One region of the Erwinia sp. 1181_3 genome, then DNA from elsewhere that is predicted to be linked to it. Evidence: predicted binding sites of a transcription regulator. Region 1 holds the regulator's gene; each other region holds the start of a gene.

The links. Region 1 encodes sigma-54, which starts transcription at its own class of promoters, with help from an activator protein. Its sites were predicted from a motif close to GTTGGCACANNTTTCGCTNT; they were not measured.
Positions count from the first base shown of each region.
Region 2: the regulator sigma-54 is predicted to act here: its motif matches at 2,119-2,138, upstream of glnK (P-II family nitrogen regulator).
Region 3: the regulator sigma-54 is predicted to act here: its motif matches at 5,593-5,612, upstream of glnA (glutamate--ammonia ligase).
Region 4: the regulator sigma-54 is predicted to act here: its motif matches at 2,011-2,030, upstream of FY046_RS10750 (circularly permuted type 2 ATP-grasp protein).

Region 1 covers NZ_VTDE01000003.1:682,815-690,997, reverse strand. Annotated here, with positions in the region: gene npr (PTS phosphocarrier protein NPr) at 1-213, opposite strand, end outside; gene rapZ (RNase adapter RapZ) at 210-1,064, opposite strand; gene ptsN (PTS IIA-like nitrogen regulatory protein PtsN) at 1,176-1,658, opposite strand; gene hpf (ribosome hibernation promoting factor) at 1,837-2,124, opposite strand; gene rpoN (RNA polymerase factor sigma-54) at 2,147-3,580, opposite strand; gene lptB (LPS export ABC transporter ATP-binding protein) at 3,629-4,354, opposite strand; gene lptA (lipopolysaccharide ABC transporter substrate-binding protein LptA) at 4,360-4,908, opposite strand; gene lptC (LPS export ABC transporter periplasmic protein LptC) at 4,880-5,455, opposite strand; gene kdsC (3-deoxy-manno-octulosonate-8-phosphatase KdsC) at 5,452-6,018, opposite strand; gene kdsD (arabinose-5-phosphate isomerase KdsD) at 6,037-7,023, opposite strand; gene FY046_RS11610 (calcium/sodium antiporter) at 7,039-8,019, opposite strand.
Region 2 covers NZ_VTDE01000003.1:118,773-126,955, forward strand. Annotated here, with positions in the region: gene tesB (acyl-CoA thioesterase II) at 1-313, shown strand, start outside; gene amtB (ammonium transporter AmtB) at 408-1,709, opposite strand; gene glnK (P-II family nitrogen regulator) at 1,729-2,067, opposite strand; gene FY046_RS08920 (SmdB family multidrug efflux ABC transporter permease/ATP-binding protein) at 2,340-4,103, opposite strand; gene FY046_RS08925 (SmdA family multidrug ABC transporter permease/ATP-binding protein) at 4,096-5,871, opposite strand; gene FY046_RS08930 (Lrp/AsnC family transcriptional regulator) at 5,896-6,369, opposite strand; gene FY046_RS08935 (DMT family transporter) at 6,475-7,404, shown strand; gene cof (HMP-PP phosphatase) at 7,454-8,183, opposite strand, start outside.
Region 3 covers NZ_VTDE01000011.1:109,926-118,108, reverse strand. Annotated here, with positions in the region: gene hemN (oxygen-independent coproporphyrinogen III oxidase) at 1-1,171, shown strand, start outside; gene glnG (nitrogen regulation protein NR(I)) at 1,298-2,707, opposite strand; gene glnL (nitrogen regulation protein NR(II)) at 2,715-3,764, opposite strand; gene glnA (glutamate--ammonia ligase) at 4,036-5,445, opposite strand; gene typA (ribosome-dependent GTPase TypA) at 5,881-7,704, shown strand; gene yihX (glucose-1-phosphatase) at 7,846-8,183, shown strand, end outside.
Region 4 covers NZ_VTDE01000003.1:494,387-502,569, forward strand. Annotated here, with positions in the region: gene FY046_RS10745 (alpha-E domain-containing protein) at 1-545, opposite strand, end outside; gene FY046_RS10750 (circularly permuted type 2 ATP-grasp protein) at 539-1,975, opposite strand; gene FY046_RS10755 (cupin domain-containing protein) at 2,166-2,780, opposite strand; gene FY046_RS10760 (transcriptional regulator) at 3,176-4,105, shown strand; gene FY046_RS10765 (hypothetical protein) at 4,059-4,535, shown strand; gene FY046_RS10770 (lysozyme inhibitor LprI family protein) at 4,555-5,544, opposite strand; gene FY046_RS10775 (YlaC family protein) at 5,734-6,216, shown strand; gene FY046_RS10780 (aminotransferase-like domain-containing protein) at 6,250-7,659, opposite strand; gene FY046_RS10785 (putative bifunctional diguanylate cyclase/phosphodiesterase) at 7,696-8,183, opposite strand, start outside.

The sequences.
Region 1 (8,183 bases):
TTGCGCACCACTGGCTTCTACTTCGATATGACCGCCTTTAGCTGAGTCAAGCATCAGTAGCGCAATCACGCTGCTCGCTTCCGCTTCAGTACCGCTTTCATTGCGCAGCAGCACTTCAGCATCAAAACTCTGTACCAGTTCGAACAGCTTCATCGCCGGACGTGCGTGCATACCCAGCTTATTTTTAATCTCAACAGTCTGTTTTACGGTCATGATTTGCGTTTTTCCAGCGTACGGTGACGAGACTGAACGTTTTTACCGCGCGAGCGGAAATAATCTGCCAGTTGCTCGGCAATATACACGGAACGATGTTTACCGCCGGTACAGCCGATCGCCACTGTCAGATAGCTACGGTTATTGGTTTCCAGCATCGGTAACCATAACTCGAGGTAGCTGCGCGTCTGATAAATAAAATTATGCACTTCAGTATGACGATCAAGGAAGGCGGCAACGGGGCGATCAAGACCGGTCATCGGACGCAGCTTCGGATCCCAGTGTGGATTCGGCAGAAAACGGACATCAAACACATAGTCGGCATCAATGGGAATACCGTGTTTGAAACCGAAAGATTCGAATACCATGGTCAGTTCACGTTCGCGTTTCCCCAGCAGGCGGGTACGTAGCATCTCTGCCAGCTCGTGCACTGACATTTCTGAGGTGTCGATAATCAAATCGGCACGGGAACGTAGCGGTTCCAGCAGATCGCTTTCTTCATCGATGGCACTTTCCAGCGACAGATTTTTACTGGAGAGCGGATGCAGGCGACGGGTATCGCTATAGCGACGGATTAAGGTATTACGGTCAGCATCCAGGAACAGAAGCTGCGGCGAAAAACAGTCTGGCAAATTGGTGAGCGCGGTTTCAAATACCTCCGGAGATTCCGGCATGTTACGTACATCGATACTCACAGCAGCAGATATATTGCGCTCAGCCAGCGAATGAGCCAGATCAGGTAGCAAGACTACAGGCAGGTTATCCACGCAGTAAAAACCCATGTCTTCCAGCGCGCGTAATGCCACTGATTTCCCTGAGCCTGAGCGACCGCTGACGATCATCAGCACCATTTCACTTTTCCCCCAATTTAACCCGCTTTCCCTTAGACCAGAAGCTGCACCAGCGCTGCGTTTCGCTGCGTTGCTGCAACTTCATTATGTCGGGGACTGTGGCAAGAATGACTAACTCTCTTCGTGATCTTCCGTGATGATCTCGTAAAGATCTTCATCGGATTGTGCGGCGCGCAGGCGACGCAGAACGGTTTTATCTGCCAGGCGCTTGGCAACCAGAGAGAGAGTATGAAGATGTGTTTTACACTGATCTGCTGGCACCAGCAGGGCAAACAACAGGTCCACGGGCTGATTATCAATTGCATCAAACGCGATGGGCTGGTCAAGGCGAATGAAGACACCGACTGCGCGTAGCGTATCTTCTTCCAGCTTGCCGTGCGGGATGGCAATGCCATTACCGATACCGGTGCTGCCCATTCTTTCACGCGTCAGAATCGCTTCAAAAATTGTCTGATGCGGGAGGTTAAGCTGTTTCGCCGCAAGCTCGCTGATAATTTCCAGCGCCCGTTTTTTGCTCTGGCAATGTACGCCATTACGGGTACACGAGATGCTCAAGACGGAGCCCAGTTCCAGTTTCAAATCATTGTTCATCATAGTTTCACTTAACTTTTCACTTCCGCAGGCAGGACACTCTTTACCAGCGTTCAGATCAAGAGATTAACATGCCGTATTGATTAACGGCTCGTATTCCCGGAAGAATACGAGCCGATACCGCTTTCAGCATATGCCAGTAGAAGCGGGTTGCTGAAACACCATCAATGCATTGTGAGATTTAGTGTTGTTTTAGCTTATCTTTGTGTTTATTCAACTGGCGAGTCAGCTTGTCGATCAGGCCGTCAATCGCCGCGTACATATCTTTATCTTCCGAGGTGGCATGCAGCTCACCGCCATTCACATGCAATGTTGCATCGGCAATTTGCGTCACTTTCTCCACTTTTAAAACAATATAGACCTGGTTAATCCGGTCAAAGTATTGCTCCAGTTTGGCAAACTTCGCTGTCACAAACTCGCGCAGTGGCTCGGTGATTTCAACGTGCTGTCCAGTGATATTGAGCTGCATAGTGTCTTCCTTCTCTGTTCGTTCAGACCAGCTGTTTGCGCTGATTTGATGGCGGGATGGATAAAGACTCTCGGTATTTTGCCACAGTGCGCCGTGCCACCATAATTCCCTGTTCGGAAAGCATGGAGGTGAGCTTGCTGTCGCTGAGTGGTTTGACGGGATTCTCCGCCGAGATTAATTTTTTCACCAGTGCACGGATCGCCGTTGAGGACGCTTCGCCCCCCCCTTCGGTATTGACGTGACTGGAGAAAAAATACTTAAGTTCAAAAATACCACGTGGACTGTGCAGGTATTTCTGGGTGGTCACACGGGAAATGGTCGATTCATGCATTTCGACGGCACTGGCAATATCAGCCAGCACCATTGGGCGCATATACTCTTCGCCCTGTTCGAAAAAGGCCTGCTGCTGATCCACGATACAGCGTGTCACTTTCAGCAGCGTATCATTTCGGCTTTCCAGGCTTTTAATCAGCCACTTGGCTTCCTGCAAATTACTGCGGATAAACTGCGAATCACTGTCGCTGCGTGAACTTGAGCCTAGTGAAGCGTAATGCTGATTAATCTTCAGACGCGGCACACTGTCTGCATTCAACTCGACCATCCAGCGATTACTGACTTTACGCACCAGCACATCTGGAATGACATACTCGGGTTCCTGAGTATTGATCGATTGGCCTGGGCGCGGGTCAAGCGTTTGAATGACCTGCATCGCTCCCTTCAGCACGTCTTCTTTAAGGCGTGTGACGCGCATCAGGCTGCGGAAATCATGGTTGGCGAGCAGGTCGAGATGCTCACTGACAATCAGCCGTGCTTCTTTCAGCAGCGGCACATCTGCCGCAAACTGGGAGAGCTGTACCAGTAAACAGTCGCGCAGATCGCGGGCGCAGACGCCTACTGGATCAAAACGCTGTACACGTTTCAGCACTGCTTCCACTTCGTCAAGGGTCAGCTCGTCGTTACCCATACTTTCAAGCACTTCCTCGAGCGACACGGTCAGATAGCCCGTATCGTCGACAGCATCGACAATGGAGGTCGCAATCGCGCGATCGGTATCGGTAAAAGGCGTTAGCTCCACCTGCCACATCAGATAGTCCTGTAGTGTCTGGGTCGTTTCACCCTGATAAACAGGTAACTCATCGTCATGGTAATCGGTACCCGTGCCTGACGGCGTACCAGCGGTGTAGATTTCATCCCAGGTCGCATCCAGTGGAAGCTCCTCGGGCATGTCTTTCTGTTCCAGCGCTTCCCGGGTATCCAGCGCTTCTGTTTCCTGATATTCGCGGGTATCAACTTCTTCGTGAATGTCGGTCTGTTCAAGCAACGGGTTACTTTCCAGCGCCAGCTGAATTTCCTGCTGTAGTTCAAGCGTAGAGAGTTGCAGCAGGCGAATGGCCTGCTGCAGTTGTGGCGTCATGGCAAGCTGTTGACTCAGCCTGAGTTGTAAACCTTGCTTCATATTCAGAGTATTAATTCCCCAGAAAACTTACCGAATGTGAACACCTTATCAGAGTCTGAACTCTTCACCCAAATAGACACGCTTAACTTGCTCATCGGCCAGGATCGCTTCCGGGGTGCCGTGGGCGATAAGATGCCCCTGGCTGACGATATAGGCTCTCTCACACACTGCCAGCGTTTCACGTACGTTATGGTCGGTGATCAGCACGCCGAGGCCGCTGTCACGCAGGTGTTCAATAATCTTTTTAATATCAATAACGGAAATCGGGTCAACACCGGCAAACGGTTCATCCAGCAGGATGAATTTTGGATTGGCGGCCAGCGCACGGGCAATTTCTACGCGGCGGCGTTCACCGCCTGATAGCGCCTGACCGAGGCTGTCACGTAAATGTTCGATGTGAAACTCTTCCAGCAGTTCATTAGCACGATCTTCACGCTGCTCACTGGTCAGATCATCACGAATTTGCAGCACCGCCATCAGATTATCGTAAACACTCAGACGGCGGAAAATAGAGGCTTCCTGTGGCAGATAGCCAATGCCCCGACGCGCACGCGCATGCAGCGGTAAAATGCTGATGTCTTCATCGTCGATCACGATACGACCTGCATCACGCGGCACGATGCCAACCACCATGTAAAACGTGGTGGTCTTGCCTGCGCCGTTCGGGCCAAGCAGGCCCACGATTTCGCCAGACTTCACTTGCAGGCTGACATCTTCAACCACGCGGCGGCCTTTGTAAGCCTTCGCGAGGTTTTCCGCAATTAAGGTTGCCATGTTCGTTAGTTACTCTTTTTCTGACCGTTTGACGGTGTGCCTTTGTCCTGCAACTGCGATGGCACCAGTACGGTAGTGACACGTTTGCCGCTGCTGCCGAAGGCCTGCATTTTTTGCTCTTTCACCAGATAGGTGATGCGATCGCCTTTGACGTTGCTGTCGAGCTGCTCCAGATAGGCGTTGCCGGTTAACTCCACCAGGTCTTTCGCCAGTTCGTAATGCATTTTCTGGGCGTGACCCTGCACGGGTTTGCCACTGTCCTGCATCTGGTAGAAGGTCGCAGGATTGCCGTAGGCATCAACAATGGTTTTATTGCTGTCGCCACCCGGACGGGTCACCACCACTTTATCGGCCGTGATTTTAATCGTACCCTGCGTCACGATGACTTTTCCGGTAAACGTGGCAACGTTGCCTTGCATATCCAGCGCCTGATTTTCCGAGTCGACATTCACCGGTTTATCCGAATCGCCCGTTAACGCTAAAGCAGGAACGCTCACGGCGAACAGCAGGGTTGCAGTCAGTAACTTAAGGCTTTTGTTCATTTTGAATTTCATAAGATGTTTTGACCTTTTCAATCAACTCGGCAGTTTTCTTCCGTAAATTCCCACGCATCTTCATACCTGTAGAGTTAAAGCTGCTGCCATAAAGTGTTACCTGATCGTCCGAGGTCACATCCTGAGTCGTCAGGTTAATTTGCGCATTATCTGTTTTGATGCGCTCAAGCTGTGCGTCTTTCGTCAGGCTGTTAACTTCCACATGCCCGTATAGGTACAGCATGCGATCGTTAGTGAGCTTGGCTTTGTCTCCACGCACTGACCACGTTGGAACCTTGTTCTCATCGTAGGTGGTCATCACCGGGTTATCGAACCAGGTTACAGCATCCGCCGAAAAATAGGTCACCTTGTCAGAAACCAGCTTGTAGCTCAGCGCTCCGGTTGGGTTATAAACTACCGTATGTGAGTTATCACTCATATAGGTGGGTTCATTATTGTCCTGCGTTGCTGCACCGTCGTTATCATCGGTGGCAGTCAGATTCCAGCCAATCAGCACAATGGCGATCAGTGCCAGTATCAGCGTCATCCAGCGTCTTGTTTTACTCATACCGACTGCCCTTTGGCCTCATCAAACTTGCCCTGTGCAATCAGGATTAGATCGCAAATTTCCCGAACTGCACCACGACCACCCGCAATACGGGTCACGTAGTGAGCGCGGGGAAGCAAAATGGGATGAGCATCAGCAACGGTCACACTCAGGCCCACTTCAGCCATGACCGGCCAGTCAATCAGATCATCACCAATATAGGCAACCTGCTCCGCACTGAGTGACAGTGTATCCAGAAGTTCACGGAAGGCCAAAAGCTTATCCGTTTGTCCCTGGTAAAGATGCGTAATCCCCAGTGTGGCACAGCGATCTTCCAGCAGTTTGGCTTTACGGCCGGTAATAATAGCCACTTCAATCCCGGAGGTGAGCAGGCAGCGAATACCATAACCATCACGCACATTGAAGGCTTTGAGTTCTTCACCATTGTTACCCTGGTAGATCACGCCGTCTGACATGACACCATCGACATCGCAGATCAACAGTTTTATGTTCTGCGCTTGTGCCATCACCTGTTGGCTGACCGGGCCGTAACAGGTCTCAACGGTGGCTGCTGAATGACTCATTTTTGTTCACTTCCTTTGTTAAACCACACCAGCACGAAGCATGTCATGCATATGCACCACGCCCAGCAGTGTGTCGCCGTCGGCGACCATCACGGAGGTAATATTCTTATTTTGCATCAGATTCAGCGCATCCACTGCTAGGGTATTAGGCCGAACGCGGATCCCGCCCGGGGTCATCACGCTTTCGATGCCGGCATGCTGGATATCAACGCCCATATCGAAGACACGGCGCAAATCGCCATCGGTAAAGATGCCTTCGATTTTCATCAAATCGTTGCAGATTACCGTCATTCCCATATTTTTACGCGTTATTTCCAGCAGCGCATCGCGGAGTGAAGCATCACGGCTCACGTGCGGCATGTCGCTGCCCGAGTGCATGATATCATCAACACGCAGTAGCAGCTTACGCCCCAGCGCACCACCGGGATGGGAGAGCGCAAAATCTTCCGGTGTGAAGCCACGTGCTTTCAACAGGGCAACGGCCAGGGCATCTCCCATGACCAGTGTTGCCGTCGTGCTGGTCGTTGGTGCCAGGCCCAGTGGACAAGCTTCCTGTGGCACTTTAACACACAGATGCACATCCGCTGCGCGGCCCATTGCACTTTCCGGGCGGCTGGTGAGGCAGATTAATGTGACGCGTAAGCGTTTTAGCACCGGAATCAGTGCCAGAACTTCGGAAGATTCACCGGAGTTAGAGATGGCTAATACTACGTCATTGGGGCTGACCATGCCCAGATCGCCGTGACTGGCCTCAGCGGGGTGGACAAAAAACGATGGCGTACCGGTACTGGCAAAGGTAGCGGCTATTTTCTTACCGATATGCCCCGATTTCCCCATTCCCATCACCACAACTTTACCGCCACAGCGATAGATCAGGTTGCAGGCATGGGTAAAATCGTCGTTGATGTACTGATCGAGCTGCTCTAACCCTTCACGTTCAATCCGCAATACTTCTTTCCCGGCCTGTTGAAAGTCAAAGTCGGGATCGGCAGTGATATGCGCCATAGTAGTCCAGTCCTTTTACCAGAAAGTCACAGAGGGGAAGCCATAGAGCATTCCCACCCAGACGATAAATCCGCACAGCAACAATGCACCAGCCAGCCGACCAATGCGACGACTGCGTTGCAAACAGATTAATGTAAACAGCGCACTGACACCCAGCATCACCCAATAATCACGGGCGAAGATAGCGGTGTCGAGCGTGCCGGGATGAATCAGTGCCGGGATGCCCAGCACAATCGCGATATTATAGATGTTTGAACCAATCAGGTTTCCGACGGCGATATCATCTTCGCCTTTTAGTGCTCCGGCAATAACCGTAGCCAGTTCCGGCAGGCTGGTGCCTACTGAAATGATGGTCAGGCCAATCACCAGTTCACTCACGCCAAAATAATCAGCAATGACCGTCGCATTATCGATCACCATACGCGTAGACATGGGTAGCAGGATCAGCGCAACGGCCAGCCACAGGAAAGCAACGGTATTGCCCGCCTCATCGCGTGGCAGTTCGGCCAGCTGTTCCCGGGTCAGAGAGTCATTACCGTCGCGTTCAGCACGGCGTGCGATTTTAATGATGAACAACAGATAGATGGCTGCGATAGCGATCAGCGCCAGACCATCATTCCGGCTCAGTTCGTTATCGAACAACGTCACACCGCACAGCAGGGTGACCAGCAGCATCAGTGGGAGCTCACGCCGGATCAGGTTTGAATGAACGGTGAGCGGGTGTAGCAGCGCTGCGCCTCCCAATATCAGCAAAATATTGGTAATATTCGAGCCCATCGCTGTTCCTACGGCAATATCCATCTGCCCATGTGTAGCAGCAGAGAACGAGACAATCAGCTCGGGCAGTGAGGTGCCGATGCCCACCACGGTCATTCCGATAATTAACGGGGGAATACCAAAGGATCTGCACAAGATAGCGGCGCTAAACACCAGACGATCGGCTCCATAAACCAGTAAGACTAAACCGATAATCAGTAGTGCTGTAGCGACGAGCATGAAGTGTCCTTGTGGTCAGGTCTTATCGTCGAGGGCAGGTGGCGACAACGAAGTAAGGCATGGAAAATTTAATGGCAGTGATTTTGACGGTCTCAAAGCAAAAAGTAAAACTTATGCCAACTTTAGCTACGTCACAGAGGTAAGATTCTGTAAAAATGCCCGGC
Region 2 (8,183 bases), 560 kb from region 1:
CGCCAACGGCAGCATGCCGGAGGATAAACGCATTCATCAGTATCTGCTGGGCTATGCGTCTGACTTCAACTTCCTGCCTGTTTCATTGCAGCCTCACGGAAAAGGTTTTCTGGAGCCAGGTATGCAAGTCGCCACCATTGACCACTCGATGTGGTTCCACCGTCCCTTTGACCTCAACGAATGGCTGCTGTACAGCGTAGAGAGCACTTCTGCCTCCAGTGCCCGTGGTTTTGTGCGCGGTGAGTTCTGGAACCAGCAGGGTGTGCTGGTGGCATCGACGGTGCAGGAAGGGGTGATCCGCCAGCGTTCGTAATCAGAGGCATAAAAAAGCGGGCCATGATGGCCCGCTTCGTCTTTTATTATTTTTTAGCGCACTACTTTTCTTCAGCCTTCAGCACAGCAATCACTTACTGGTTGTAAGCATTCTCGCCATGGCTATTGACGTCCAGACCTTCACGCTCCTGATCTTCCGGAACACGCAGGCCCACAATCATATCGGCAACTTTGAAACCGATGAAGGCAACAACCGCAGTCCAGACGATGGTCAGACCGACGCTGAACAGCTGTACCCAGACCTGATGGCCCATGGTGACGCCTTCGGCATAACCCACGCCGCCCAGTGAAGAGGAGGCAAATACGCCGGTCAGGATGCAGCCTACGATACCGCACACACCGTGAACACCGAACACATCACAAGGGTCATCAACACGCAGCCATTTCTTCAGGATGGTCACACCCCAGAGACCGGCTAATCCACCAACCAAACCAATAATCAGTGCACCGCCCACACCCACATAGCCGCAGGCTGGGGTGATAGCCACCAGGCCGGCAATCACGCCAGAGCTGACGCCCAGCAGAGATGGCTTACCGCGCAGCGCCCACTCACCGAAGGTCCAGCTCAGCATCGCACCTGCTGTAGCAATCACGGTGTTGAGGAAGGCCAGACCCGCGATTTCGTTAGCAGCGCTGGCAGAACCTGCATTGAAGCCGAACCAGCCAAAGTACAGAATAGCCGTACCGGTGAACACCATCGGCAGGTTATGGGGTTTGAAAGCTTCTTTACCGAAACCAGCACGTTTACCCACCAGGTAAGCACCCACCAGGCCTGCTACCGCGGCGTTAATGTGAACAACAGTACCGCCCGCAAAGTCCAGCGCGCCGTCAGCCGCCAGGAAGCCGCCTGCCCATACCATGTGTGCAATTGGCAGGTAAGCGAAGGTCAGCCAGATTACAACGAAGATCAACAATGCAGAGAAACGAATACGTTCTGCGATGGAACCGACAATCAGACCCACGGTGATACAGGCGAAGGATGCCTGGAACGCCACGTGGATGTACTGATAGTAAGACCCCATCACCGCAGTAGGGGTGATATTTTTCAGCATTGCCCAGTTGAAGCTACCGAAGAAGGCGTTGCCCTCGCTGAACGCCAGTGAGTAGCCGTAAACCATCCACAGCACACAGACCATCGCGAAGGTCATGGCAACCTGAGTCAGCATCGACAGCACGTTCTTGGCGCGAATCAGGCCGCCGTAGAACAATGCAATACCAGGGATTGTCATAAACAGCACCAGCGCGGTGCAGATCATCATAAAGGCGTTATCAGCTTTGTCGGCTACTGCAGGAGCAGCGGCCATTGCCAGCGACGGTAAAAGAGCAACACCGGCGAGGCCTAACTTAGCGAGTTTTTTCATTTTGTCCCATCCCATCACAATTCTGAGCCCCGAATTACAGTGCTGCTTCGTCAGTTTCGCCGGTGCGAATACGGATGACACGTTGCAGTTCTGCAACGAAGATCTTCCCGTCACCAATTTTGCCTGTGTAGGCCGCTTTACTAATCACATCAACCACTTCATCAAGCTGGTCGTCAGCAATAGCAATATCAATTTTTACTTTTGGCAGGAAGTTCACGCTGTATTCAGCACCGCGATACAGTTCTGCATGCCCTTTCTGGCGGCCGAAGCCTTTGACTTCAGTGACGGTCAGACCCTGAATGCCGATTGACGACAGTGCTTCACGCACGTCTTCCAGTTTGAACGGTTTGATTACCACGGTAACCAGCTTCATACGATCCCCTCCAGGTAAAAAAATAGGTTGTTTCAGCGACACGAAATGATTAAAGCAAAGGCTGTGCCAGAGTTTAAAAATCTGAATTTTTCAGACGATTAGTCAGAGCTGGTCTGAGTCGTAGCTGAGACGCAGATCACAGAGAAAAGAAAGGCACAGAAAGGAGCATAGAAAAAACGCACCAGAAAGGTGCGCTATGCGTTAGAGCGGTGCATTTGTAGGGTTATTGAGTGGTTATTCGCCTGAATTTGGTGCAGCGCAACGGCAGCGATTTAGCTGCTCTCTGCCACTGCCAGCTCCTCACCCGCAAGTTGTAGTTGGTACATCTGCCAGTAGCGCCCTTGTGCAGCCAGCAGTTGCTGATGGCTGCCACGCTCCACTGCCTGCCCACGGTGCAATACCATAATGGTATCGGCTTCGGTGATGGTTGACAGTCGGTGAGCAATCACCACCAGCGTAGTACGCTGACGCACGATCTGCAGGGCTTTCTGGATAGCCTGTTCCGTACCGGAATCGATATTCGCGGTCGCTTCATCCAGGATCAGGATCTGAGGTGTGGCCACCAGCACCCTCGCCATTGCCAACAGCTGTTTCTGTCCAACGGAGAGATTATTGCCCTGCTCCCCTAAGCGCGTATGGATCCCTTCAGGTAACTCACGTGCCAGTGCCGCCAGCTGTACCGTTTCCAGCGCCTGCCAGACGGCATCCTCGCTAATATCCCGTCCCAGCGTGACATTGGCAAAGAAAGTATCGGCCAGCACCACTGGATCCTGTTGTACCATCGCCACACTCCCCCGCAACGCGGCATGGCTGAGGGAGGCGAGTGGACGTCCGTCCAGTTTGATCTCGCCCTGGCTGAGCGGGTAATACCCCATTAGCAGGTTAGCGAGCGTACTTTTTCCACTGCCGGTGTGCCCGACCAGCGCGACAAAATGGCGCGATGGCACAGACAGGTTAATATCCGTTAACACCGGGCGGCCAGTGCGATAAGCAAAGGTCACATCACGAATATCGATACTGCCGCTGGCAAGTGGCGTGTTGTCATCGCCATATGGCTGACGTGGCGCATCCATCAGTTCAAAGATACGCTCACCCGCCACCACCGCCTGTTGCAGCATCGATTGCTGGGTCGTCAGTTCGATTAGCGGCTCATTCAGGCGCCCGAGGTAGTTGATAAAGGCATATAACACGCCGACCTCAATCGACCCTACAGAAGAAAAACCGAACAGCATCATCAATCCGCACAGGATCATGGCAGAAAACAGGCTGAGCAGCGGTCGCAGGAGAAAACCATCCAGCCTTAGCGTCTGCATACGCGCCATATAATGAGAGCGGCTGGCCTCCCCCATACGTTCACCGAAACGAGCCTGCTGGCGAAACTGCTGGATCACACTCATGCCATTGATGACTTCATTGAAGCCGTTATTGATTTCTGCCAGATAGCTGCGCACCCGGCGCACAATCGGCGTGCTGTAACGCTGGTAAATCAGCATAACGATCAGTACCGCCGGGAAAATGGTGATGGCAACCAGCGCCATGCGCCAGTCAAGACTGAACATCGCCACCAGCATCGCCCCCACCAGCGCTGCACTGCGCAATACAGTGGCAACAACGGTCACGTAGAGATCACGTACCACCTCGGTATCATTGGTAACACGCGAAATAATCTGCCCGACCGGCTGGGTATCAAATGCGCCCAAAGGCTGGCGAAGTGCAGCATCCATCACATCAGTACGCAGGCGCTGTACCACGCCAACGGCGGCCTGATTAAATAACAGTGCCTGACAATAATGCAGCGCCGCCGCCAACAGTTGCAACAGCAGAAAACTGACTACAAGGCCAGCGGCCAGTCCAACAGGCATACGGTGTTTTGCCACCATATTGTCGATAAAGTAGCTGACTAAAACAGGTCCCAACACTTCGGCGGCAGCGGCCACCCACAGCATCAGCACGGCCAGGCTCAGGGACTTACGCCACGGCGCACCGTAGGAGAGCAGCCGTTTAATGGTTGGCCACAATTGAGTGACATTAGCCATGCGCAGCTCCCTGTTCTGTTTCATCTTCATCGTCGTCCAGTGCCGCTTCCAGCTGTTGGTAACGGTACATATCGCGATACCAGCCTGAAGCGGCGGCCAGTTGCTCATGATCGCCACGCTGCGCAACCTGCCCGTGTTGCAGGACCAGAATTTCACTGGCCTCGGTCAGGGCAGAGAGACGATGAGCGCTGATAATAATCGTACGTCCTTCGCCCCAACTGCGCAGGTTATGCAGGATTTGGTGTTCAGTGCGGCCATCTACCGCAGAGAGGGCATCATCCAGCACCAGAATCTCGGCATTCAGCAGCAATGCCCGGGCAATGGAGATACGTTGTTTCTGCCCACCCGACAGCATCACACCACGTTCGCCCACTTCAGTTTGATAGCCCTCAGGGAGCCGTAAAATGTCGTCATGAACAAAGGCAAGCTGTGCAGCGTGCTCAATCTCACTTTGCGTTGCACCAGGACACCCCAGCGCAATATTGTTAGCGACGCTGTCGGAGAACAGGAATGGCGTCTGACTGACTACCGCCAGTCGGCTACGCCAGCCATCGAGCTGCAACTGCGGCAGAGGGATATCGTGGTAACGAATATCGCCCTGATCAATATCGAAGTGACGCTGGATCAAACTGAGTAAAGTGCTTTTACCCGATCCCGTTGGGCCACAAAGCCCCAGCATTTGCCCTGGATTAACCTGAACCTTCAGATTACGCAACGCAGGTTGCTGCGCCCCGGGGTAACAAAACTCCCGCACCGAAATCTGCAACAGGCCGCGCCCCTCTGGCAACGGTTTGTCTCCATCAACCACGGCAGGCGCTTCTGCTAACAATGCCTGGATTCGTGTCCAGGCGGCGCTGCCACGCTCGACAATATTAAACATCCACGCCAGCGCCAGCATGGGCCAGATCATCAGCCCCAGATACATGACAAAGCTGGTGAGCTGCCCGAGGGTCATTGTGCCGTGCCAGACCATCCAGCTGCCGCCGCCAATCGCCAGCAGATTTGACATGCCAATAGCGATGTAGATCGTCGGATCGAAGCGTGCATCCACCCGCGCCACGCGCAGATTCTTCTCTCCGGTGTCTTTAGCAATCGCCGCAAACTGGCCTGACTGATGATCTTCCAGCCCGAAGGCTTTAATCATACGGATGCTGCTCAGGCTTTCCTGCGTCTGGTCGTTTAGCGAGGAGAAAGCAGCCTGGGCTAGCTTAAAGCGATGATGTAACTGGTCGCCGTAACGTTTGATCACCAGCGCCATGATCGGCATCGGTAACAGGGCAAGCAGGGTTAAGGTACCGCTAATCTGGGTACTCATCACAATCAGTACGGCCATGCCCATCACCAGTGAATCCACCAGCGTCAGTACGCCTTCGCCTGCCGCGAACACCACCCGGTCAACATCGTTAGTGGCACGGGCAATCAGATCACCGGTACGATGGCGTAAATAGAATCCGGGGTGCTGACGGCTGAGCTGGCGATAAAAATCTTCACGCAGTTCTACCGCCAACTGATAGGAGGCACCGAACAACAGCACGCGCCAGACATAACGCAATAAATAGACGATGATTGCCGTAGCCAGCATCACGCCAACCCACATCATCAGTTGGCCGTTGCTCATCCCATCGCGACTGACGCCATCGACGATCTTTCCCACCACATGTGGTGGCAGGAGTTGCAGCAAGGCAATCACGATTAACAGCAAAACCGCACCGAGATAGCGGCGCCATTCGCGCAAAAAATACCAGCTTAGTTGGCTAAAAAGTCGCAAAAAAATGTCCTGATTATCGGCTGGTTAAAGGGCAACCGGCAAAGCGGTGGTGTATTTTATCTCTTCCATCGCAAAACTCGAAGTGACATCGATCAGACCCGGTACGCCGTTCACCAACCGTTTGTAAAAACCATCGTAGCTTTTCATATCTGCAACCTGCACGCGCAGCAGATAGTCATACTCTCCGGCCATCCGGTAGAAACCCATGACTTCCGGCATCGCCTGTACCACATCAACAAATTGCTGATACCACAGGCTGCTGTGCTGCTGAGTTTTGATTAGAACAAAGGCGGTAAGACTCAGTCCAAGCTTTTCACCATCGAGTAAAGCAACCCGGCCGCGAATATAGCCTTCATCCTCCAGTCTTTTCAAGCGCTTCCAGCAGGGAGTGGTGGTCAGGCTGACGGCATCAGCCAGCGCCTGCAGAGAGAGCGTGCAATCCTGCTGGAGCAGGTTTAACAGCAAGCGATCTTTTTTATCCAGCGGTATTGGTAGCAAAATTTTCTCCTACAAGCCAAAAATGCAGCACTATTATAGCAACCTTTTCCCCTGCCGTTTGGTTAATCTGGTGACTCACCATTAGCTCATTCAGGGATGACCATGATGCATACCAACACTTACCGTAACCTGTTGATCATAGCTTTATTCAGCGCCGTAGCTCTCACATGGGGGACCACATGGATGGCGATGAAAATGACCGTTGCTACCGTTCCCCCTGTCTTTGCCACCGGTCTGCGCTTTCTCTGCGCCGCCCCGCTGCTCCTGCTGCTGGCGCGTTATAAAAAAGCCCCGCTATTGTTTCCGGCAGGCCAGCGAAGTTTTCAACTCTGCGTTATGCTGTTCTATTTCGCCATTCCATTTACGCTGATGATCTATGGCGAACGCTATACCTCTTCCAGCCTGGCGGCGATTATCTTTGCTACCATGCCCGCCGCCGTCCTCGCGGCTTCCCTGCTGTTTCTGCGCGAACGAACCTCGCGTCAACAGCTGCTCGGGCTGGCCATCAGTCTTGGCGCATTAAGCACGATCCTGTGGCATGAAACCCGCGACAGCGGCGAAAGCCAGATACGTGGAATTCTGGCCCTGGTCGCTGCCGTGCTTATTCACGCAGTGATGTACGTTCAGTGTAAAAAGCGCTGTGGCGGAATTTCAGTGCTGAGCTACAACGCGCTGCCCTGCCTCGGTGCGGGATTAATACTGACGCTGGCAGGGCTGACGGAAGCTCCCGATGTCACTACCTTTGCTCCGCAGGCGCTGCTGGCTATCGCTTATTTGGGTGTCGTCGCTGGCGTGGGCGGTATTCTGGCCTACTTTGCTTTGCAGCAGGTCGCCCGGCCGTTTCAGGCATCACTGGTTTTTCTGGTGTTCCCGCTGATCGCCATCACGCTGGAAAGTGAAATCAATGGCAGTAGTATCAGCCGCGAATCGTTACTACTGCTGTTGCCATTTTTACTGGGGATTTTACTCACACTGTATCGTGGTGCGCGAAGCCACCCGCCTTCACGGGTGGCAAATCCCGTCTTGCGCCGTTAAAAACGAAAAAGCCGGACATCCTTGTCCGGCACACTGACCAATGAACTGATTATTCGGGGGAATAGACCAGGTGTGGTGTGGTAAGCCAGTGGTTGAGGTAATGAGACACGCCCTGTGTCGCACAATCGCCAATAACCGGTAAATGGGGCAGTTGTGATTTCAGTTCATGCATCGCATTGCGCATAACGAAACCGTGACCCACGCGCCCCAGCATCTCCAGATCGTTCATTGCATCACCAAACGCCATGCACTCCGCCATCGACACGCCGAGCCTCGCAGTCAGATGTGCCAGCGCCGCCCCTTTGTTACAGTCCAGAGGCAGTACTTCGAGACAATCCTGCGCGGAAAAACAGAGGTGAGCGCTGTTTCCCAGAGCCTCGCGCAGCTGAATTTTTAGCGCGCACAGCTCCTGATAATCAGCGATAAAGCAGACTTTAGTCACCTGGTGTTCGGGAAGAGTACGCAGATCAATGACCTGATAACAGAAATCAGACAGCTGATGGGCTTGTAAAATCTCCGGGAGCTCGTCGTGAGTAAACCAGCCGCTGTCGTTAAAAACGTGAAGGCTGGCACGCGTATCCCAGTGGCTATGGATCACCCGCCTTGCCACCGCCGGTGGCAAATCGCTGGCATAAAGCAGCTCACCGAACGGATCATGAATACGTGTGCCGTTACCACTGATAAGAAAAGCCGGCAGATCGTAATTCCGCATGAGCGGCTGCATCTCCATAAAGTGACGCCCGGTGGCAAAAGTGAGCTGTACCGGGTGCGCCTGGAGC
Region 3 (8,183 bases), on a different contig from region 1:
CTGCGGTTGTAATAAGCAGGTCACGCGTCAGCAGCATAAAGCGGATGACTATCTGGATGTACTGGTGCAGGAAATCGCCCTGCGTGCACCGCTGTTCCAGCATCGCACCGTCAGTCAGATGCACTGGGGGGGCGGCACTCCCACTTTCCTCAATAAAGCGCAAATCAGCCGACTGATGACCTGTCTGCGCCAGCACTTTCACTTTACGGAGGGTGCTGAGATCTCAATTGAAGTCGACCCGCGGGAAATTGAGCTCACCGTGCTTGATCATCTGCGAGCCGAAGGTTTTAACCGCCTGAGCATGGGCGTGCAGGATTTTAATAAGCAGGTGCAGGAGAAGGTGAATCGCGTACAGGATGAAGCGATGATCTTTTCCCTGATGGCACGGGCGCGTGAGCTGGGTTTTGCCTCCACGAATATTGATCTGATTTATGGCCTGCCTGCACAGACCCCAGAGAGTTTTGCTTTCACTTTGCAAAAAGTGGCTGAGCTGAACCCGGATCGTCTGAGTGTCTTTAACTATGCTCATATGCCCGCACTGTTCCCCGCTCAGCGTAAAATCAAGGATGAGGAGCTGCCCGGCGCCCTGGAAAAGCTGGAGATTTTGCGGCAAACCATCACGACGCTCACCGCGCAAGGGTATCAGTTTATCGGCATGGACCACTTTGCCCGGCACAATGACGAACTGGCTATTGCTCAGCGTGGGGGGAAACTGCACCGCAACTTCCAGGGATACACGACGCAGGGTGACAGTGACCTGCTGGGAATGGGCGTTTCAGCGATTAGTATGATCGGGGACAGCTACGCGCAAAACCACAAAGAGCTGAAACACTATTACGCAGAAATACGGGCAGGAAAAACCGCCCTGTGGCGCGGCTTGCAATTGAGTGAAGATGATTGTCTGCGGCGGGATGTGATTAAAAGTCTGATCTGCAACTTCTCGCTGTCATTTGACGCCATCAGTACGCAATGGGGAATTCACTTCCGTGAGTATTTTGCCGACGATCTGGCTCTGCTGACGCCACTGATGGTGGACGGGCTGGTGGAATGCCACGACAGCCGCCTTGTCGTCACCGCTAAGGGCCGTTTACTGATAAGGAATATCTGCATGTGCTTCGACCGTTACCTGCGTCAGAAAGCATCTGGGGGACAATTTTCACGGGTGATCTGATGGCCGGGGCGACCGAAAAAAATGGTCGCCCCAAAGGCCCGATCGGAAAAAATGATCGGACCCTACAGCTGGAACGTGTAGGGGCGGACCTTCTTTTTCGGTCCGCTCTTTATCCGCCCTCGTCTGTTATTCCATTCCCAGCTCTTTCAGCTTACGTGTTAGCGTATTGCGTCCCCAGCCCAGCAGACGAGCCGCTTCCTGTTTATGACCCTGCGTATGACGCAGGGCGGTAGTCAGCAGCGTACGCTCCATCTCGGGTTGCGCTTCCGACAGCAGGTTTTGATGACCGGAGCGCAGTGCGCGGTCCGCCCACTGTGCCAGCAACGTCGCCCAGCTGTCCGGCAATGACTGAACAGGGTTTTCTGGCGTCGATGTTTCAAACAGCTCTGGCGGTAGATCCTGGATCAGGACTTCCTGCCCGGCGGCCATCACCGTCAGCCAGCGACAGGTATTCTCCAGCTGGCGAACGTTGCCAGACCAGTGCAACCGCGTGAGCGCGGTTTCCGTTTCAGGATGCAGGATCTTGGCTTCCACCCCCAGTTCTCTGGCGGCGACCTGTAAGAAGTAACGCGCCAGACGCGGAATATCTTCGCGACGCTCACGCAGGGGAGGCAGATGCACACGGATCACGTTCAGGCGGTGGAATAAATCCTCACGGAATTTCCCCTCATGCACGCGCAGCTCCAGATTCTGGTGGGTCGCAGCAATAATACGCACATCCACCTTGACCGGCGCATAGCCCCCGACACGATAGAACTGACCATCGGCCAGCACTCGCAGCAGACGGGTCTGAACATCCAGTGGCATATCGCCAATTTCATCGAGGAACAGCGTACCGCCATCGGCCTGTTCAAAACGACCTTGTCGAATTTGATTGGCACCGGTAAACGCCCCTTTCTCATGACCAAACAGTTCTGATTCGATCAGGTCTTTAGGGATCGCGGCCATATTCAGCGCGATAAATGGCGCTTTCGCACGCGGACTGTGGCGATGCAGTGCATGAGCAACCAGCTCTTTACCCGTACCGGATTCACCGTTAATCAGCACACTGATCGACGAGCGCGACAGGCGGCCGATAATACGAAAAACATCCTGCATTGCTGGCGCTTCACCGATGATATCGGTGGTAGGCCCGCTGACGGGCTGATTGCGCGGCTGCTGCTGCTCTTGATAGTGACTGATGGCGCGCTCAACCAGTGCAACGGCTTCATCAATATCGAAAGGCTTCGGCAGGTAATCAAACGCGCCCTGTTGATAAGCGCTGACGGCAGCATCCAGGTCTGAGTGCGCTGTCATAATGATCACCGGCAGCATAGGGTGCCGCTGTTTGATCTGCTTTAACAGCGCCAGGCCGTCCATACCGGGCATACGAATATCTGACAGTAAAACGTCTGGGGTTTTGGTCGCAAGGGCTTCCAGTACCTCGTTTGCGCTGTCAAACGTTGCGCAGTTTAAACCAGCTCCGGTCAGCGCGCGTTCAAGCACCCAGCGGATGGAGCTATCGTCATCGACGATCCAAACTATCCCTCGTTGCATAGAAACCTCACTGGCGAATAGGCAGGTAAACCGAGAATTCAGTGTGTCCAGGCCAGCTGTGGAACTCTATTTTTCCCGAATGCTGATCGATCAGGCTGCGGGCAATCGATAACCCCAGCCCGGTACCGCCTTCGCGGCCGCTTACCATCGGGTAAAACAGCGTATCCTGCAGCTGTGCCGGAATGCCGGGGCCGTCATCTTCAATATCGATGCGTGCCACCAGGCGATAGCGTGTTCCGTGCAGCGTTAACTGGAACGCCGTTCGGGTACGTAAAGTAATCGTGCCGCCTTCTTCACCCAACGCCTGCAGGGCGTTGCGTACTACATTCAAAAGGACTTGTTCTATCTGGTCCGGGTCGTGCGGCAGTTCAGGCAGGCTCGGGTCATAATCGCGGACAAGCACCACATTATCGGGCAGCTCCATCGAGACCAGATTCACCACACGTTCAGCCACCTGATGGATGCTTTGTGTGACATGCATACCGGGCTGTTGCGGGCCAAGCAGACGGTCGACCAGATTGCGCAGGCGATCGGCCTGTTCAATGATGACCTTGGTGTATTCCGTTAACGCCGGGTCGGGCAGGGCTCTGGCCAGCAGTTGTGCTGCACCGCGTAGCCCACCCAGCGGGTTTTTAATTTCGTGTGCCAGTCCACGCACTAAATCACGTGCTGCTACCTGCTGCGCATGTTGTAGCTGTTCCTGACTCAGCCGGCGCTGATTATCCATGGGCGCCATTTCCAGCAGAATCAATCCTTCGGGCAGACGTTGTGCGGTGAGCGACATAATGTGCGCACGGCTGTCGACCACCAGGGTCACTTCGCTGTCGGTAAAACCTTGTCCGGCATCCAGACTTTCGAGCATGACCTCAATATTCAGGGAAAAATAACCCATCAGTTCCGGCAGTGGCGTACCAAACAGCTTGCGGGAACTTTGCGCCAGCAGTTGCTGCGCGGCAGGGTTGGCGTAATGAACCACCAACGCACCATCAACCAGTAAGATACTGTTGATCAGTGAATTGAGAATCTGCCCAGCATCGGGCAGCGGGCCAGTTGCCATACAGCATTCTCCTGAAGTAGTTATGCACCAATTTAGTGCATTATAGCCATAAAACGCGAAAATCGTCTGACATTACCGGGAATTCGTGGTGAAAAAAGCCCATCCTGAGATGGGCTGAAAGTTTCCACGGCAACAAAATCCCAGACGTCTTTCACGCCGCAGCTGTGTTGGCTTCTCTCAGTCACCCGAATCACTTAGCGGACTAAGCTCATCGGGCCTCCTTCGATTGCCGCCTTGCTGCAACATGAAATTCGTCGGGCTTACTTCTAAATTAAACGCTGTAGTACAGTTCGAACTCAACCGGATGCGGAGTCATACGAACGCGGTCCATTTCTGCTTTACGCAGCTCGATATAAGCTTCGATAGCATCGTCAGTGAACACGCCACCACGGGTCAGGAACTCGCGGTCTTCGTTCAGTGCAGCCAGGGCTTCGTCCAGAGAACCTGCAACTTTTGGAATCTCAGCTTCTTCTTCCGGTGGCAGGTCGTACAGGTTTTTGTCCATTGCATCGCCAGGGTGGATCTTGTTGATGATGCCGTCCAGGCCAGCCATCAGCAGTGCAGCGAAGCACAGGTATGGGTTTGCAGCAGGGTCAGGGAAGCGCGCTTCAATACGGCGTGCTTTCGGGCTGGCAACCACTGGGATACGGATAGAAGCAGAACGGTTACGGGCAGAGTAAGCCAGCATAACTGGCGCTTCGTAGCCTGGGACCAGACGCTTATAGGAGTTAGTGGTCGGGTTCGCCAGAGCATTGATTGCTTTAGCGTGTTTGATTACACCACCGATGTAGAACAGCGCCATTTCAGACAGGCCGCCGTATTTGTCACCCGCGAACAGGTTAGTGCCGCCTTTTGACAGAGACATATGGCAGTGCATTCCAGAACCGTTATCACCGAACATCGGTTTTGGCATGAAGGTCGCGGTTTTGCCGTAAGCGTGAGCGACGTTGTGCACAACATATTTGTAGATCTGAATTTCGTCAGCTTTTTTGGTCATGGTATTGAAGCGGGTTGCCACTTCGTTCTGACCCGCCGTTGCCACTTCGTGGTGGTGAGCTTCAACGACCAGGCCCATCTGTTCCATGGTCAGACACATTGCAGAACGGATATCCTGCGCTGAGTCGACGGGTGGCACTGGGAAGTAGCCGCCTTTCAGACCTGGACGGTGGCCTTTGTTACCGCCTTCATATTCTTTACCGGAGTTCCAGTAAGCTTCGATGTCGTCGATAGCAACGTGTGAACCTGAAGTGCTGCTGCCGAAACGGATATCATCGAACAGGAAGAACTCTGGCTCTGGCCCAAACAGAACGGTGTCTGCAATGCCGGAAGAGCGCAGGAAATCTTCAGCGCGTTTCGCGATGGAACGCGGGTCGCGGTCGTAGCCCTGCATGGTGCCTGGCTCGAGGATGTCACAACGGATGATCAGTGTAGAATCAGCAAAGAACGGGTCAATGACTGCGGTGGTTGAGTCTGGCATCAGAACCATGTCGGATTCGTTGATACCTTTCCAGCCACCAATCGAGGAGCCGTCAAACATTTTGCCTTCTTCGAAGAAGTCAGCGTTAACCTGATGAGCAGGGATAGTCACGTGCTGCTCTTTACCTTTGGTATCGGTAAAACGCAGGTCAACAAATTTGACTTCGTGCTCGTTCATCATCGACAGAACGTGTTCAGCGGACATACTTAACTCTCCTGGATTTTGTCATTGGCGTCGTGTTTAGAGAACTTCACCGGTGCGCTTTGCTATTCGCCGCGCTAACTCCGATAATAAAGATCTCTCACAAGCTTACAACCGTTGTGGAAACTGGCGTTTTTCGCTTAATGAGTATTTGCGAAATCTATGCCAACTTTTTTATTTAACGAAAAAAGCGCTATGATGCGCCCTCTCGTGAGACGAGGACTGCACCACGATGGAAGTCGCGCACCATTTTGGTGCCATTGAATGATAAATGGGCACTCTTTTGGTGCAAATTTTCGTCCAAGTGCAATGTTTGCACTGAAAATGGCTGTAAATGCAATCCGGACAGTTATCTTTATATGAAATATGTGATCCTGTTCAGTCCTTCGATTAATCCGTGTACAATAGCGCGCTATTTCTAATGCCTGAGGCAAAGCTGTGATCGAAAATTTGCGTAACATCGCCATTATTGCCCACGTTGACCATGGTAAAACTACCTTGGTTGATAAGTTGCTGCAGCAGTCCGGGACCTTTGATGCCCGTACCGAAGCAACCGAACGCGTAATGGACTCCAACGATTTGGAGAAAGAGCGTGGGATTACCATCCTCGCAAAAAACACCGCCATTAAATGGAATGACTACCGCATCAACATCGTGGATACCCCAGGACACGCCGACTTCGGCGGTGAGGTAGAGCGTGTGATGTCAATGGTCGACTCGGTGCTGCTGGTTGTGGATGCAATGGATGGCCCGATGCCGCAAACCCGTTTCGTGACCAAAAAAGCGTTTGCTAATGGTCTGAAGCCGATCGTGGTAATTAACAAAGTCGACCGCCCTGGCGCGCGTCCTGACTGGGTTGTTGATCAGGTGTTTGACCTGTTCGTTAACCTGGATGCGACCGACGAGCAGCTCGACTTCCCGATTATCTATGCTTCAGCCCTGAACGGTATTGCAGGCCTGGATCACAACGATATGGCGGAAGACATGACCCCGCTGTATGAGGCGATTGTTAAGCACGTCTCTCCACCACAGGTTGAGCTGGAAGCCCCGCTGCAGATGCAAATCTCCCAGCTGGACTACAACAACTACCTGGGTGTTATCGGTATCGGCCGTATCAAGCGCGGTAAAGTGCGTCCTAACCAGCAGATCACTGTGATCAACAGCGAAGGCAAAACCCGTAACGCTAAAGTCGGTAAAGTTCTGACCCATATGGGCCTGGAGCGTATCGAAGCGACTGAAGCGGAAGCCGGCGACATCATCGCTATCACCGGTCTGGGCGAACTGAACATCTCTGACACCATCTGTGATACTCAGAATGTGGAAGCGCTGCCAGCCCTGAGCGTTGATGAACCAACGGTTACCATGTTCTTCTGCGTTAACACCTCTCCGTTCTGCGGTAAAGAAGGTAAGTATGTGACTTCACGTCAGATCCTTGACCGTCTGAACAAAGAACTGGTGCACAACGTGGCACTGCGTGTTGAAGAAACCCCAGATGCTGACGCCTTCCGCGTATCAGGTCGTGGTGAACTTCACCTGTCAGTTCTGATCGAAAACATGCGTCGTGAAGGTTTCGAGCTGGCGGTATCCCGTCCAAAAGTTATCTTCCGTGAATTCGAAGGCCGCAAGCAGGAGCCATTCGAAAACGTGACCCTCGACATCGAAGAACAGCATCAGGGTTCTGTGATGCAGGCGATGGGTGAGCGTAAAGGTGACATGAAAAACATGGATCCGGATGGCAAAGGCCGTGTGCGTCTCGACTATGAGATCCCAAGCCGTGGTCTGATCGGTTTCCGTAACGAATTCATGACCATGACTTCCGGTACCGGTCTGCTGTACTCCACCTTCAGCCACTACGACGATGTGCGTCAAGGCGAAGTTGGCCAGCGTCAGAACGGCGTGCTGATCTCTAACGGCCAGGGTAAAGCAGTCGCGTTCGCCCTGTTCAGCCTGCAGGATCGCGGTAAGCTGTTCCTCGGCCACGGTGCTGAAGTGTATGAAGGCCAGATCATCGGTATTCACTCACGTTCTAACGACCTGACTGTGAACTGCCTGACCGGTAAGAAGCTGACCAACATGCGTGCTTCCGGTACTGATGAAGCCACCACTCTGGTTCCACCTCAGAAAATGACCCTCGAGCAGGCGCTTGAGTTCATTGATGATGACGAACTGGTCGAAGTGACTCCACAGTCTGTACGTATCCGTAAACGTCACCTGACTGAAAACGACCGTAAGCGCGCAAGCCGCGGTCCGAAAGAAGCGTAATACCGCTTTTCTCAGGGCCGGAGTTTTCTCCGGTCCTGAGCTTCCTTCTGAATCTTCTCCGCAGTTTTCAAAATCCTCACCTGTTCAGTCTCTCCATTTACCGCTAGAGTGAATAACTCACCGGAACAAAAGGAGATGGCCATGCTGTATATCTTTGATTTAGGTAACGTCATTGTTGATATTGATTTCAACCGGGTTCTCGGTGTCTGGAGCGATCTGAGCCGCGTACCACTCTCGACGCTGCAAAGTCGTTTTCAAATGGGGGAGAGTTTTCACCAGCACGAGCGTGGTGAAATAAGTGACGAAGCGTTCGCACAAAAAATGTCTGATGAGCTGGGGCTGTCATTAAGCTATGAACAGTTTGCTGCCGGTTGGCAGGCGGTGTTCGTCGGCGTGCGCCCGGAAGTCATTGCCATCATGCATAAATTGCGTCAGCAGGGTGAGCGCGTGGTTATCCTGTCAAACACTAACCGTCTGCA
Region 4 (8,183 bases), 190 kb from region 1:
TACTGATAAACATCGAGCAGGCGTGCCGTGCAGTCGGCACGTTCCAGCAACGTTCCCAGACGAATAAAGCTCATGGCATCGCCACGCATCAGGGTGCCGAACATCGCACCACGAAACAGATGTGAGCGCTCTTTAACCCAGTCGAAGAAGGCATCCGCACCGTCGCTGCTGACGCCGTGACGCCGCATTTTTCTCAGTTCAATCCAGCTGGAGTTAATACTCTCCCAGACTTCAGAAGAGAGGCTGCCGCGAACCGCATGGGCGTTGTTCCAGGCCGCCTGCCAGCAATTGAAAATGCTGCCGGGGTTACGCTCATCAAAGGCAAAAAAGCTGAACAGCTGTGACATACTCAGCCGATCGCTGACCGACCAGTAAAGTTCATCCGTGTTGGTCAGATTGAGCGGCACGCGCAGCTCATTATTGTGGCTGCCGCGCACCGGCATCAGAGAAAGACGGTTTGTGACGTCGAGCACGCGTGCAATATTTTCTGCGCGCTCTAAATAGCGCGCCATCCAGTACAGGCCACTGGCCGTGCGACTCAGCATGCGTCATCCTCCAGAACCCAGGTATCTTTCGTCCCACCGCCCTGCGATGAGTTCACCACCAGCGAACCTTCGGTCAGCGCTACGCGCGTCAGGCCACCGGGCACCAGCCGGATATCCGCCCCACTCAGGGCAAAGGGACGCAGGTCGATATGACGCGGGGCCAGCCCCTGATCGACAAAAGTCGGACAGGTGGAGAGTGCCAGCGTGTTCTGTGCAATGTAGTTCTGTGGTTTGGCGAGTAACAGCGCGCGGAAATCGGCCAACTGCTGTTTACTGGCCACCGGGCCAATCAACATGCCGTATCCCCCCGCACCGTGAACCTCCTTCACGACCAGCTTTTCGAGGTTAGCCAGTACCCAGGAGAGCTCATCAGGGCGGCGACACTGCCAGGTCGGTACGTTGTTGAGGAGCGGCTCTTCCCCCAGATAGAAGCGAATCATTTCCGGTACATACGGGTAGATCGACTTATCATCGGCCACGCCGGTGCCGATGGCGTTAGCCAGCACCACGTTGCCCGCACGATACACCGACAGCAGGCCCGGCACACCGAGCATCGAATCCGGCCGGAACGCCAGAGGATCAAGGAAGGCATCGTCCACTCGGCGGTAGATCACATCGATCTTGCACGGCCCGGCCGTGGTGCGCATCAGCACCGCGCCATCTTTGACAAACAGGTCAGCACTTTCCACCAGCTCCACGCCCATTTGCTGGGCAAGGAAGCTGTGTTCAAAGTAGGCACTGTTAAAGCGGCCCGGTGTCAGTACCACTACCACCGGATCGTTGATCGGCGAGCTTTCGCGCAGGGTTTGTAGCAGCAGAGACGGATAACGTTCGACAGGGGCAATGCGCTGATCGGCAAACAGCTCCGGGTAAAGGCGCATCATCATTCTGCGGTTTTCCAGCATGTAGGAGACGCCGGACGGGGTACGCAGATTGTCCTCCAGCACGTAGTATTCGCCATCGCTGTTGCGCACCATATCCACGCCAATAATGTGCGCGTAGAGGTTACGGTGCAGATTCAGGCCCTGCATGCAGGGTTGATATTGATCGTTAACCAGTACCTGTTCAGCGGGAATGATCCCGGCTTTAAGGATGCGCTGGTCATGGTAGATGTCATGCAGAAAAGCATTCAGCGCCTGAACGCGCTGGCGGATGCCTTTATCCAGCATTGCCCACTCGCTGGCAGGAATAATCCGCGGTACGCTGTCGAACGGGATCAGACGCTCGGCACCGCCGTCATCACCATACACATTAAAAGTAATCCCCAGGCGGTGAAACAACAGTTCCGCCTCTTCACGTTTGCGCGCAATCGCCTGCTGGTCAGCCTGCTGTAGCCACTGCCAGTATTCCCGATAGTGCCCGCGATAGCGTCCATCGTTCAGCAACATCTCATCATAAAAGTGTGACGCTATTTCATAACTTTGATTCATGATTTCCCTACCGCTGTCTGTGAACCTGAATAAGAGTTGCACAAAGTGTGCCAGAGTCGGAATGAGCGGCCTGCCCCGCACAGAACGAGGAACGAACAACAGCCTGGTGACAAATCGGGTCAGGGAAAGCGAAGCGTAGAATGAGAATGCACCAATATGGTGCATTCCGGTCAAACGATGAGAGAGATTCTTAACGAGTCAGCGGGTGCCAGACCTCAGTCAGTGCGCCTTCCCCACCGGTAACGGGGTCGGTTTCGGGCATCGCGACGCGTTTTATTTCAAGCATAGACTGTTCCATCAATGCCTGCTCGTCGCGCAGGGTTTTGGGCGTCACGCCCGGAGGGTAGGCACCAACGGCCATGAAATCATCACTGGCGGCAATTTGCTGATGTCCGACACCCGCCGGTATCAGTATTACGTCACCCGCATAAACGGTGACCATGCGCCCACTTTCGCCACCAAACAGGATCTCGGCCCAGCCGCAGGTGATCCCCAGCAATTCATGGGTATTCGGGTGATAATGGGTGTAGGGATAAATCGGCGCGTGCCAGCTGACCGGCCAACCGTGGCGGGCAAACTCAGCGCGGAACCACAGCGCCAAATCGTCTGGCGATATCTCTTCTGCCCCTTCTTCCGGCTCGTCCGGCACCACCTGTGGATAGATGATCAGCGGCAGCGGGTTGTTGGGGATGCCCTGTGAGGGCTGCGCCAGCATCAGATGGCGCGGGTTTGAGGAGGCACCTGCAGCAAAGGTCCCGGCAGCAAACGACATCATTAACATTACACTGCGAGAATGGGTCACCATATCAGGCTCCTGGTCAAATTGCCTTGTTGAGTGATTGTTAAATTAATTGTGGCACTATTCTGCCAGCTTGCAATCTTTTCCCCACGCCGCAGATCACATAACTTATTAATTTAACTGAACTTAAGCCAAATTCATTGGTTGTTACCCACCTCTCATCCCCTTCACCCTGAGATTTGACTTTACGATCACTCGATAACACATTGTTACTATTACTGTATGTAACATTTATTTCCCATTACCGGGTGGCCTCAATTTAAATAACAGGACGCCTTTTCATTGAATTTTTTAATGCGTTACGACTACAGCAATTGTTATGGAAATTAGATTATAATTACCGATTATCGCCAGAAGTATTCACCAGCATATTCACTGATTTTTCTGAACAATGGCAAGCTATGACAGCGGATTATATTATTCACCACTGGTACGTCGATTTTTCGTCCGGTACGTTACTCCATCAACTCAGTGGTGAAGAAAGGCGCCTGGGCGAATATCAATTCAAACTGTTGCTAGTACTGGCTGAAAATGCTGGAAAAACATTAAGTCGTGATGAGCTCACTACGCTGGTTTGGGAACGGCGGGTTATTGGTATTAACAGTTTACCGAATGCGATTCATGCGCTGCGCGTGGCGCTGGAGGATGACGGCAAGCAGCAGCGTATTATTAAAACGATCCCTAAAAAGGGCTATATCCTTGAGGCAGAATTTTGCCAACGTATTTGCTATGACAAAGAAGAAGCGGATAGCCTGACCGATGCCTCGCAGCAGACATCGGTACAAGAGGAGAGGATACCCCCGCAGGATATGCACCAGGTAGAACCTGCGATATTACCCGGGCTGGCCGAAACGGAAACAACGATTAACGCGGAGCCGAAACCACGCTTACGTCGCGTATTCTGGCTTTGGCTTATTTTCTTTCAGGCGTTACTGTTACTGTGCGTGCTGGCGTGGGCCGGGCGAGCGCTTTTTCCGGTAAACAGTAGCGAGTTGGTGAAAAAAAACTCCGTCCCGTACAGCCATATTCAGCTAATGGAATTGCGCCGGGGATGGGACAACACGTCCGCGTCCTATGATTTAAATAAGCTTTTGGGACCGGTGCTATTTACGCTGAATCAAAATTTGAAAAATCAGAAAGTGAATATGGAAATTTTCTATTACACCTCCGGCACGACGCTGAACTACACCATGACGTTATCGAATCAGTGCGATCGTAAACAGCTGGCGATGAACATTATCAACTGGCGTACGGATGGTGCTCAACTGAGCGCTCTAATCTACCGTGAAGGCGAACGAAAAATTAATGAAATGGCCAACTGCGTCAATTAGCTTACTGATCGTGACTTTGCTGGTCCCCCTTGGGGTGGCAGTGATCAAACATTTGCCAGGGGATAAGGGCCTGTTCACGGAGGATTTCGTTAAAGTAAATTTACAGCTGGGGTATTACGACCTGCTGGCGCGCCAGCGTGAAATTTATGATACCCGCTTCGACGGCAAAGGGAACACCGTGATGATGACCCTGACCAGCCCAAACGATAATCGTTTTATGGCCAAAATCAGCCTGGAAGAAAAAACTCAAAATGCCAAAGGTGTGATGTTTACTTTCCATAAAATTTATTATGCAGATGATGGTCAGACGCGGATGATTAAAAATATTTTTGGCTATGCGGAAAACAACAGCGTGCATTTTGACACCTTGCGGCTGGGTAAAGAACGCCTGATGATCACCCCTTCTGGCCAAATGGTACGTTACCGATAGTACCAATGGGCCGGTTTCCTTAGCGGTCGGTAAACAGGGTGCGCCATGCCTGAAGCGTTTTGGGCATGGTCTCTTTATCCTTCTCGGTGGTCACATAATCCACTTCCACGCCGTTATCGGTGTCAGGGCTGACCCGTAGCGCCCAGATTTTCCCTTCCGGCGTGTACATGATGATGGCTGACTGTCGGTTCGCCATGCCTTTTACCCACAGGGTGAGTACCGTCGCACCAAACTGGTCAAGGTCCTGGCTGTAGACAAAACTGGTTGCCGTCGCAACATATTGCGCATAGTCACTGCCTGTCAGCTGACGAAAGCGATCGTCCAGGGCTTTATTCGGTAAAATACCGAGGGTTAACAGCGTGGCCGGCAGACGCGGATCGTTATCCGCTTTAACGTACACCCCGTCAATTGACGTCTTGCCGGGTAACAGCATATCGCAGCGTCCATGCGAATCGCTGCTGACTTCAAGGCGGTTATCCGGGCGCGGGATCAGAACAATTGAACACCCGCCACCCCAGACAATTTTATCGGTAAACCCTACCCCCTCGGACAGCGTCACTTTACCGCTGAAACTCGACCGGTACACCCCTCCCCAGACAGATGCATCCATATTGAACTCATCGCCTGCCAGCTGGCTGATACGAATTTTTCCACCATTGCCGTGAGGTGCACTGACATTCCACCAGACGCCCTGCCAGTCCACCTGGCGATCCGCATCATACAGCTGGCTCAGGCCACCGAGATAGGCACTGCGCAGGCAGCTGTCGCTAACGCAGGTATTACGCTCCCGGGCCATCTCCTTCGCTATCTGATTCACATGCTGTGGCTCGCGCATTTGCAGTTCACTGAATGCATTAACAAATACCCTATCCAGCCACATCAATTCCGGCTTATCACAGACGGTATTTTCTACCACGCTGGAGGCGCGCCCACAGTCGATGGCCTTCGCCGTGGAGGTAAGGAGCAGGAGAGTAAAGCCAATGACAGCAGGGGCTTTGATTAAATCCATCTGTTTTTTATTCCCTTATCAGCAGGCCATCGGGAATGGCCTGAACTTTATACATTGCCACGGCAGGTGACAGCTGGCCCATCCCTGTGAGCAACTGTTATAGTTGAATAGCGATAAACTGTGTCTGCTATTATAGGTGCAAACATGGTTTACTTTCACTCTGCCCGAACTGTTTTGCAGAGGTCACTAATGGAAGAAGTTAAAAAAATATTGCTGCGCGAGATCGATACATTGAATCGCGAAGAGCAACGCGATAATAAACCGCGCTTCAGTTTTCAGTTTTTGAAGACCCATCCGGGGCTTTGGGCATCCATGTACGGGTGCTACATTCTGACGGTTGCCCTAATCTTTACCACGGACTTTCTGGGCTGGCCCGCGTTCTGGGGGGCGACTATTTTTATCATGCTGATGAGCGGCCTGATGCTCATGGACGTGAACCCGAAATACCGCTTTGAGGATATCGATACCCTTGATCTGCGCGTTTGCTACAACGGCGAATGGTATTATGTGCGCACCCTGTCTGAACGGGCGATTAGCGACATCCTCAGTAGTGACAATGTGCCGGACAAGGTTAAGCAGGGCATTACTAAGCTGCTGTCGTTAAAAGGTGAAGTCGATTTTTATGATGTCTTCCACCTGACCTGGGGACAGAAAAGCGCTTCAGCGGTATAAAATAACCCGATGCGGGTCAGGCATGCCTGACCCTTACGGCAGTAATTCTGCGATTAATCGTCCTAATGTGGCGACCGCCACTTCCTGCGACTCATCCCACCACGCGGTGTTAAAACGAAAATAGTTGGCGTACTGCTCGCTGGAGGAGAACATTTTTCCGGGGGCAATGCTGATATTGTTGTGCAGTGCACGGTAATAAAGCTCAGTCGTATTGACCTGTTTGGGCAGTTCCACCCACAGGAAGTAGCCACCGCGTGAATCATTGATTTGCGCCCCGGCAGGCAGAGAACGTTTGAGAGCCTGACGCGCCAGATTTTTACGCTGTTCGAGTGTCTGCCGTAAACGCCGCAGATGGCGATCATAGCTGCGCGTGCCGAGGTAAGTGGCCAGTGCCTGCTGCATCGGTGCGCTGGTCGACAAGGTACTCATCAACTGCAAACGCTGAATGCGCTGCGCATGTTTTCCCGCAGCCACCCAGCCGACTCGAAATCCTGCTACCAGATTTTTAGAAAATGAGGAGCAGTGCAGCACGTTATGCTCGCGGTCGAATGCTTTGGCCGGCAGGGGTTTTTCGTGGCCGAAATAGAGTTCGCTGTAAACATCATCCTCAATCAGCGCCACGCCGTGCCGGGCCAGTAACGCGACCAGTTGCTGCTTTTTCTCTTTGCTGAGCGTGCAGCCGACCGGGTTCTGCTGGTTAGTCATCATCCACAGCGCTTTAATCGGCCAGCGGGCCAGCGAACGGCTCAGCTCATCGAGATCGATACCGGTTTGTGGATCGCTGGCGATGGCCACGCTTTTCAGCTTCAGACGTTCAATCGCCTGCAACGCACCGTAAAACGAGGGGTTTTCTATCGCCACCCAGTCACCCGGTTCTGTCAGCACCTGCAAACTGAGGTTAAGGGCCTCCATTGCGCCATTGGTGATCACAATCTCATCCGGGGAGACCTGAATGCCCTGTAAGGCGTAACGCTGCGCCAGTGTTTTGCGCAGCGCTTCATTACCCGGTGGCAGATTATGCAGGGCATCGATGGCTTTCATACTGTGAGAAACGGTGGTCAACGCACGCATCAGCTGACGCTGAGGGAAGAGTTCCGGGTCAGGAAACGCGGAACCAAATGGAACCATCTGCGGGTCACGGCAGGCCTGTAATACATCGAAAATAAAGGCATTGATATCGACAGATTCAGCCAGCTGCACTTTCTGATGGCTAAGAGGCTGACTGAGAAATTCGGCGCGCGGCGCAACATAATAACCTGACTGCGGCCGCGACTGGATCCAGCCCTGGCTTTCCAGCACCTGATAAGCGTGCATTACGGTCATCAGGCTCATGCCGCTCAGCTCAACCTGTTGACGCAACGAGGGAAGTTTTTCCCCCGGCAGCCATATCTCCGTCTCGATCTGCTGCTGGATTTGTGCCACCAGCTGTTCATATTTTGCCACGACTGTTACAGGCCATTTTAACAAAAGAGAAAACTATTATACCACGTCAGAGAGCGGTATGACCGCCGCCAACTTTGGGACATCTTCCTCGCGCATCTCAACGCCATCATCGCCGTCAACATACTGCTTCAGGCCCGGGACGTTCTCCGGTGGCACAGGACGACCCAGCAGATAACCCTGTAAGGTATTGCAGCCCAGCCCTGTCAGAAATGCCTGTTGTTCGGCCGTTTCCACCCCTTCCGCGACCACTTTCAGATTGAGCGTTTGCGCCAGCGCCACAATCGCGGTGACGATGGTGGCATCTTCCGTTTGTGCCTGAAGCTCATTCACAAATGCACGGTCGATTTTCAACTCGCTGGCCGGCAGACGCTTCAGATACAGCAGGCTGGAATATCCGGTGCCAAAATCATCGATAGAGGCTTTCACCCCCAGTTCCGTTAGTTCGGTCAGAATGCGAATGCTTTCATCCGGGTCGCGCATCGCAGTGGTTTCCGTCACTTCCAGCGTCAGCAGTTCCGGCGGGA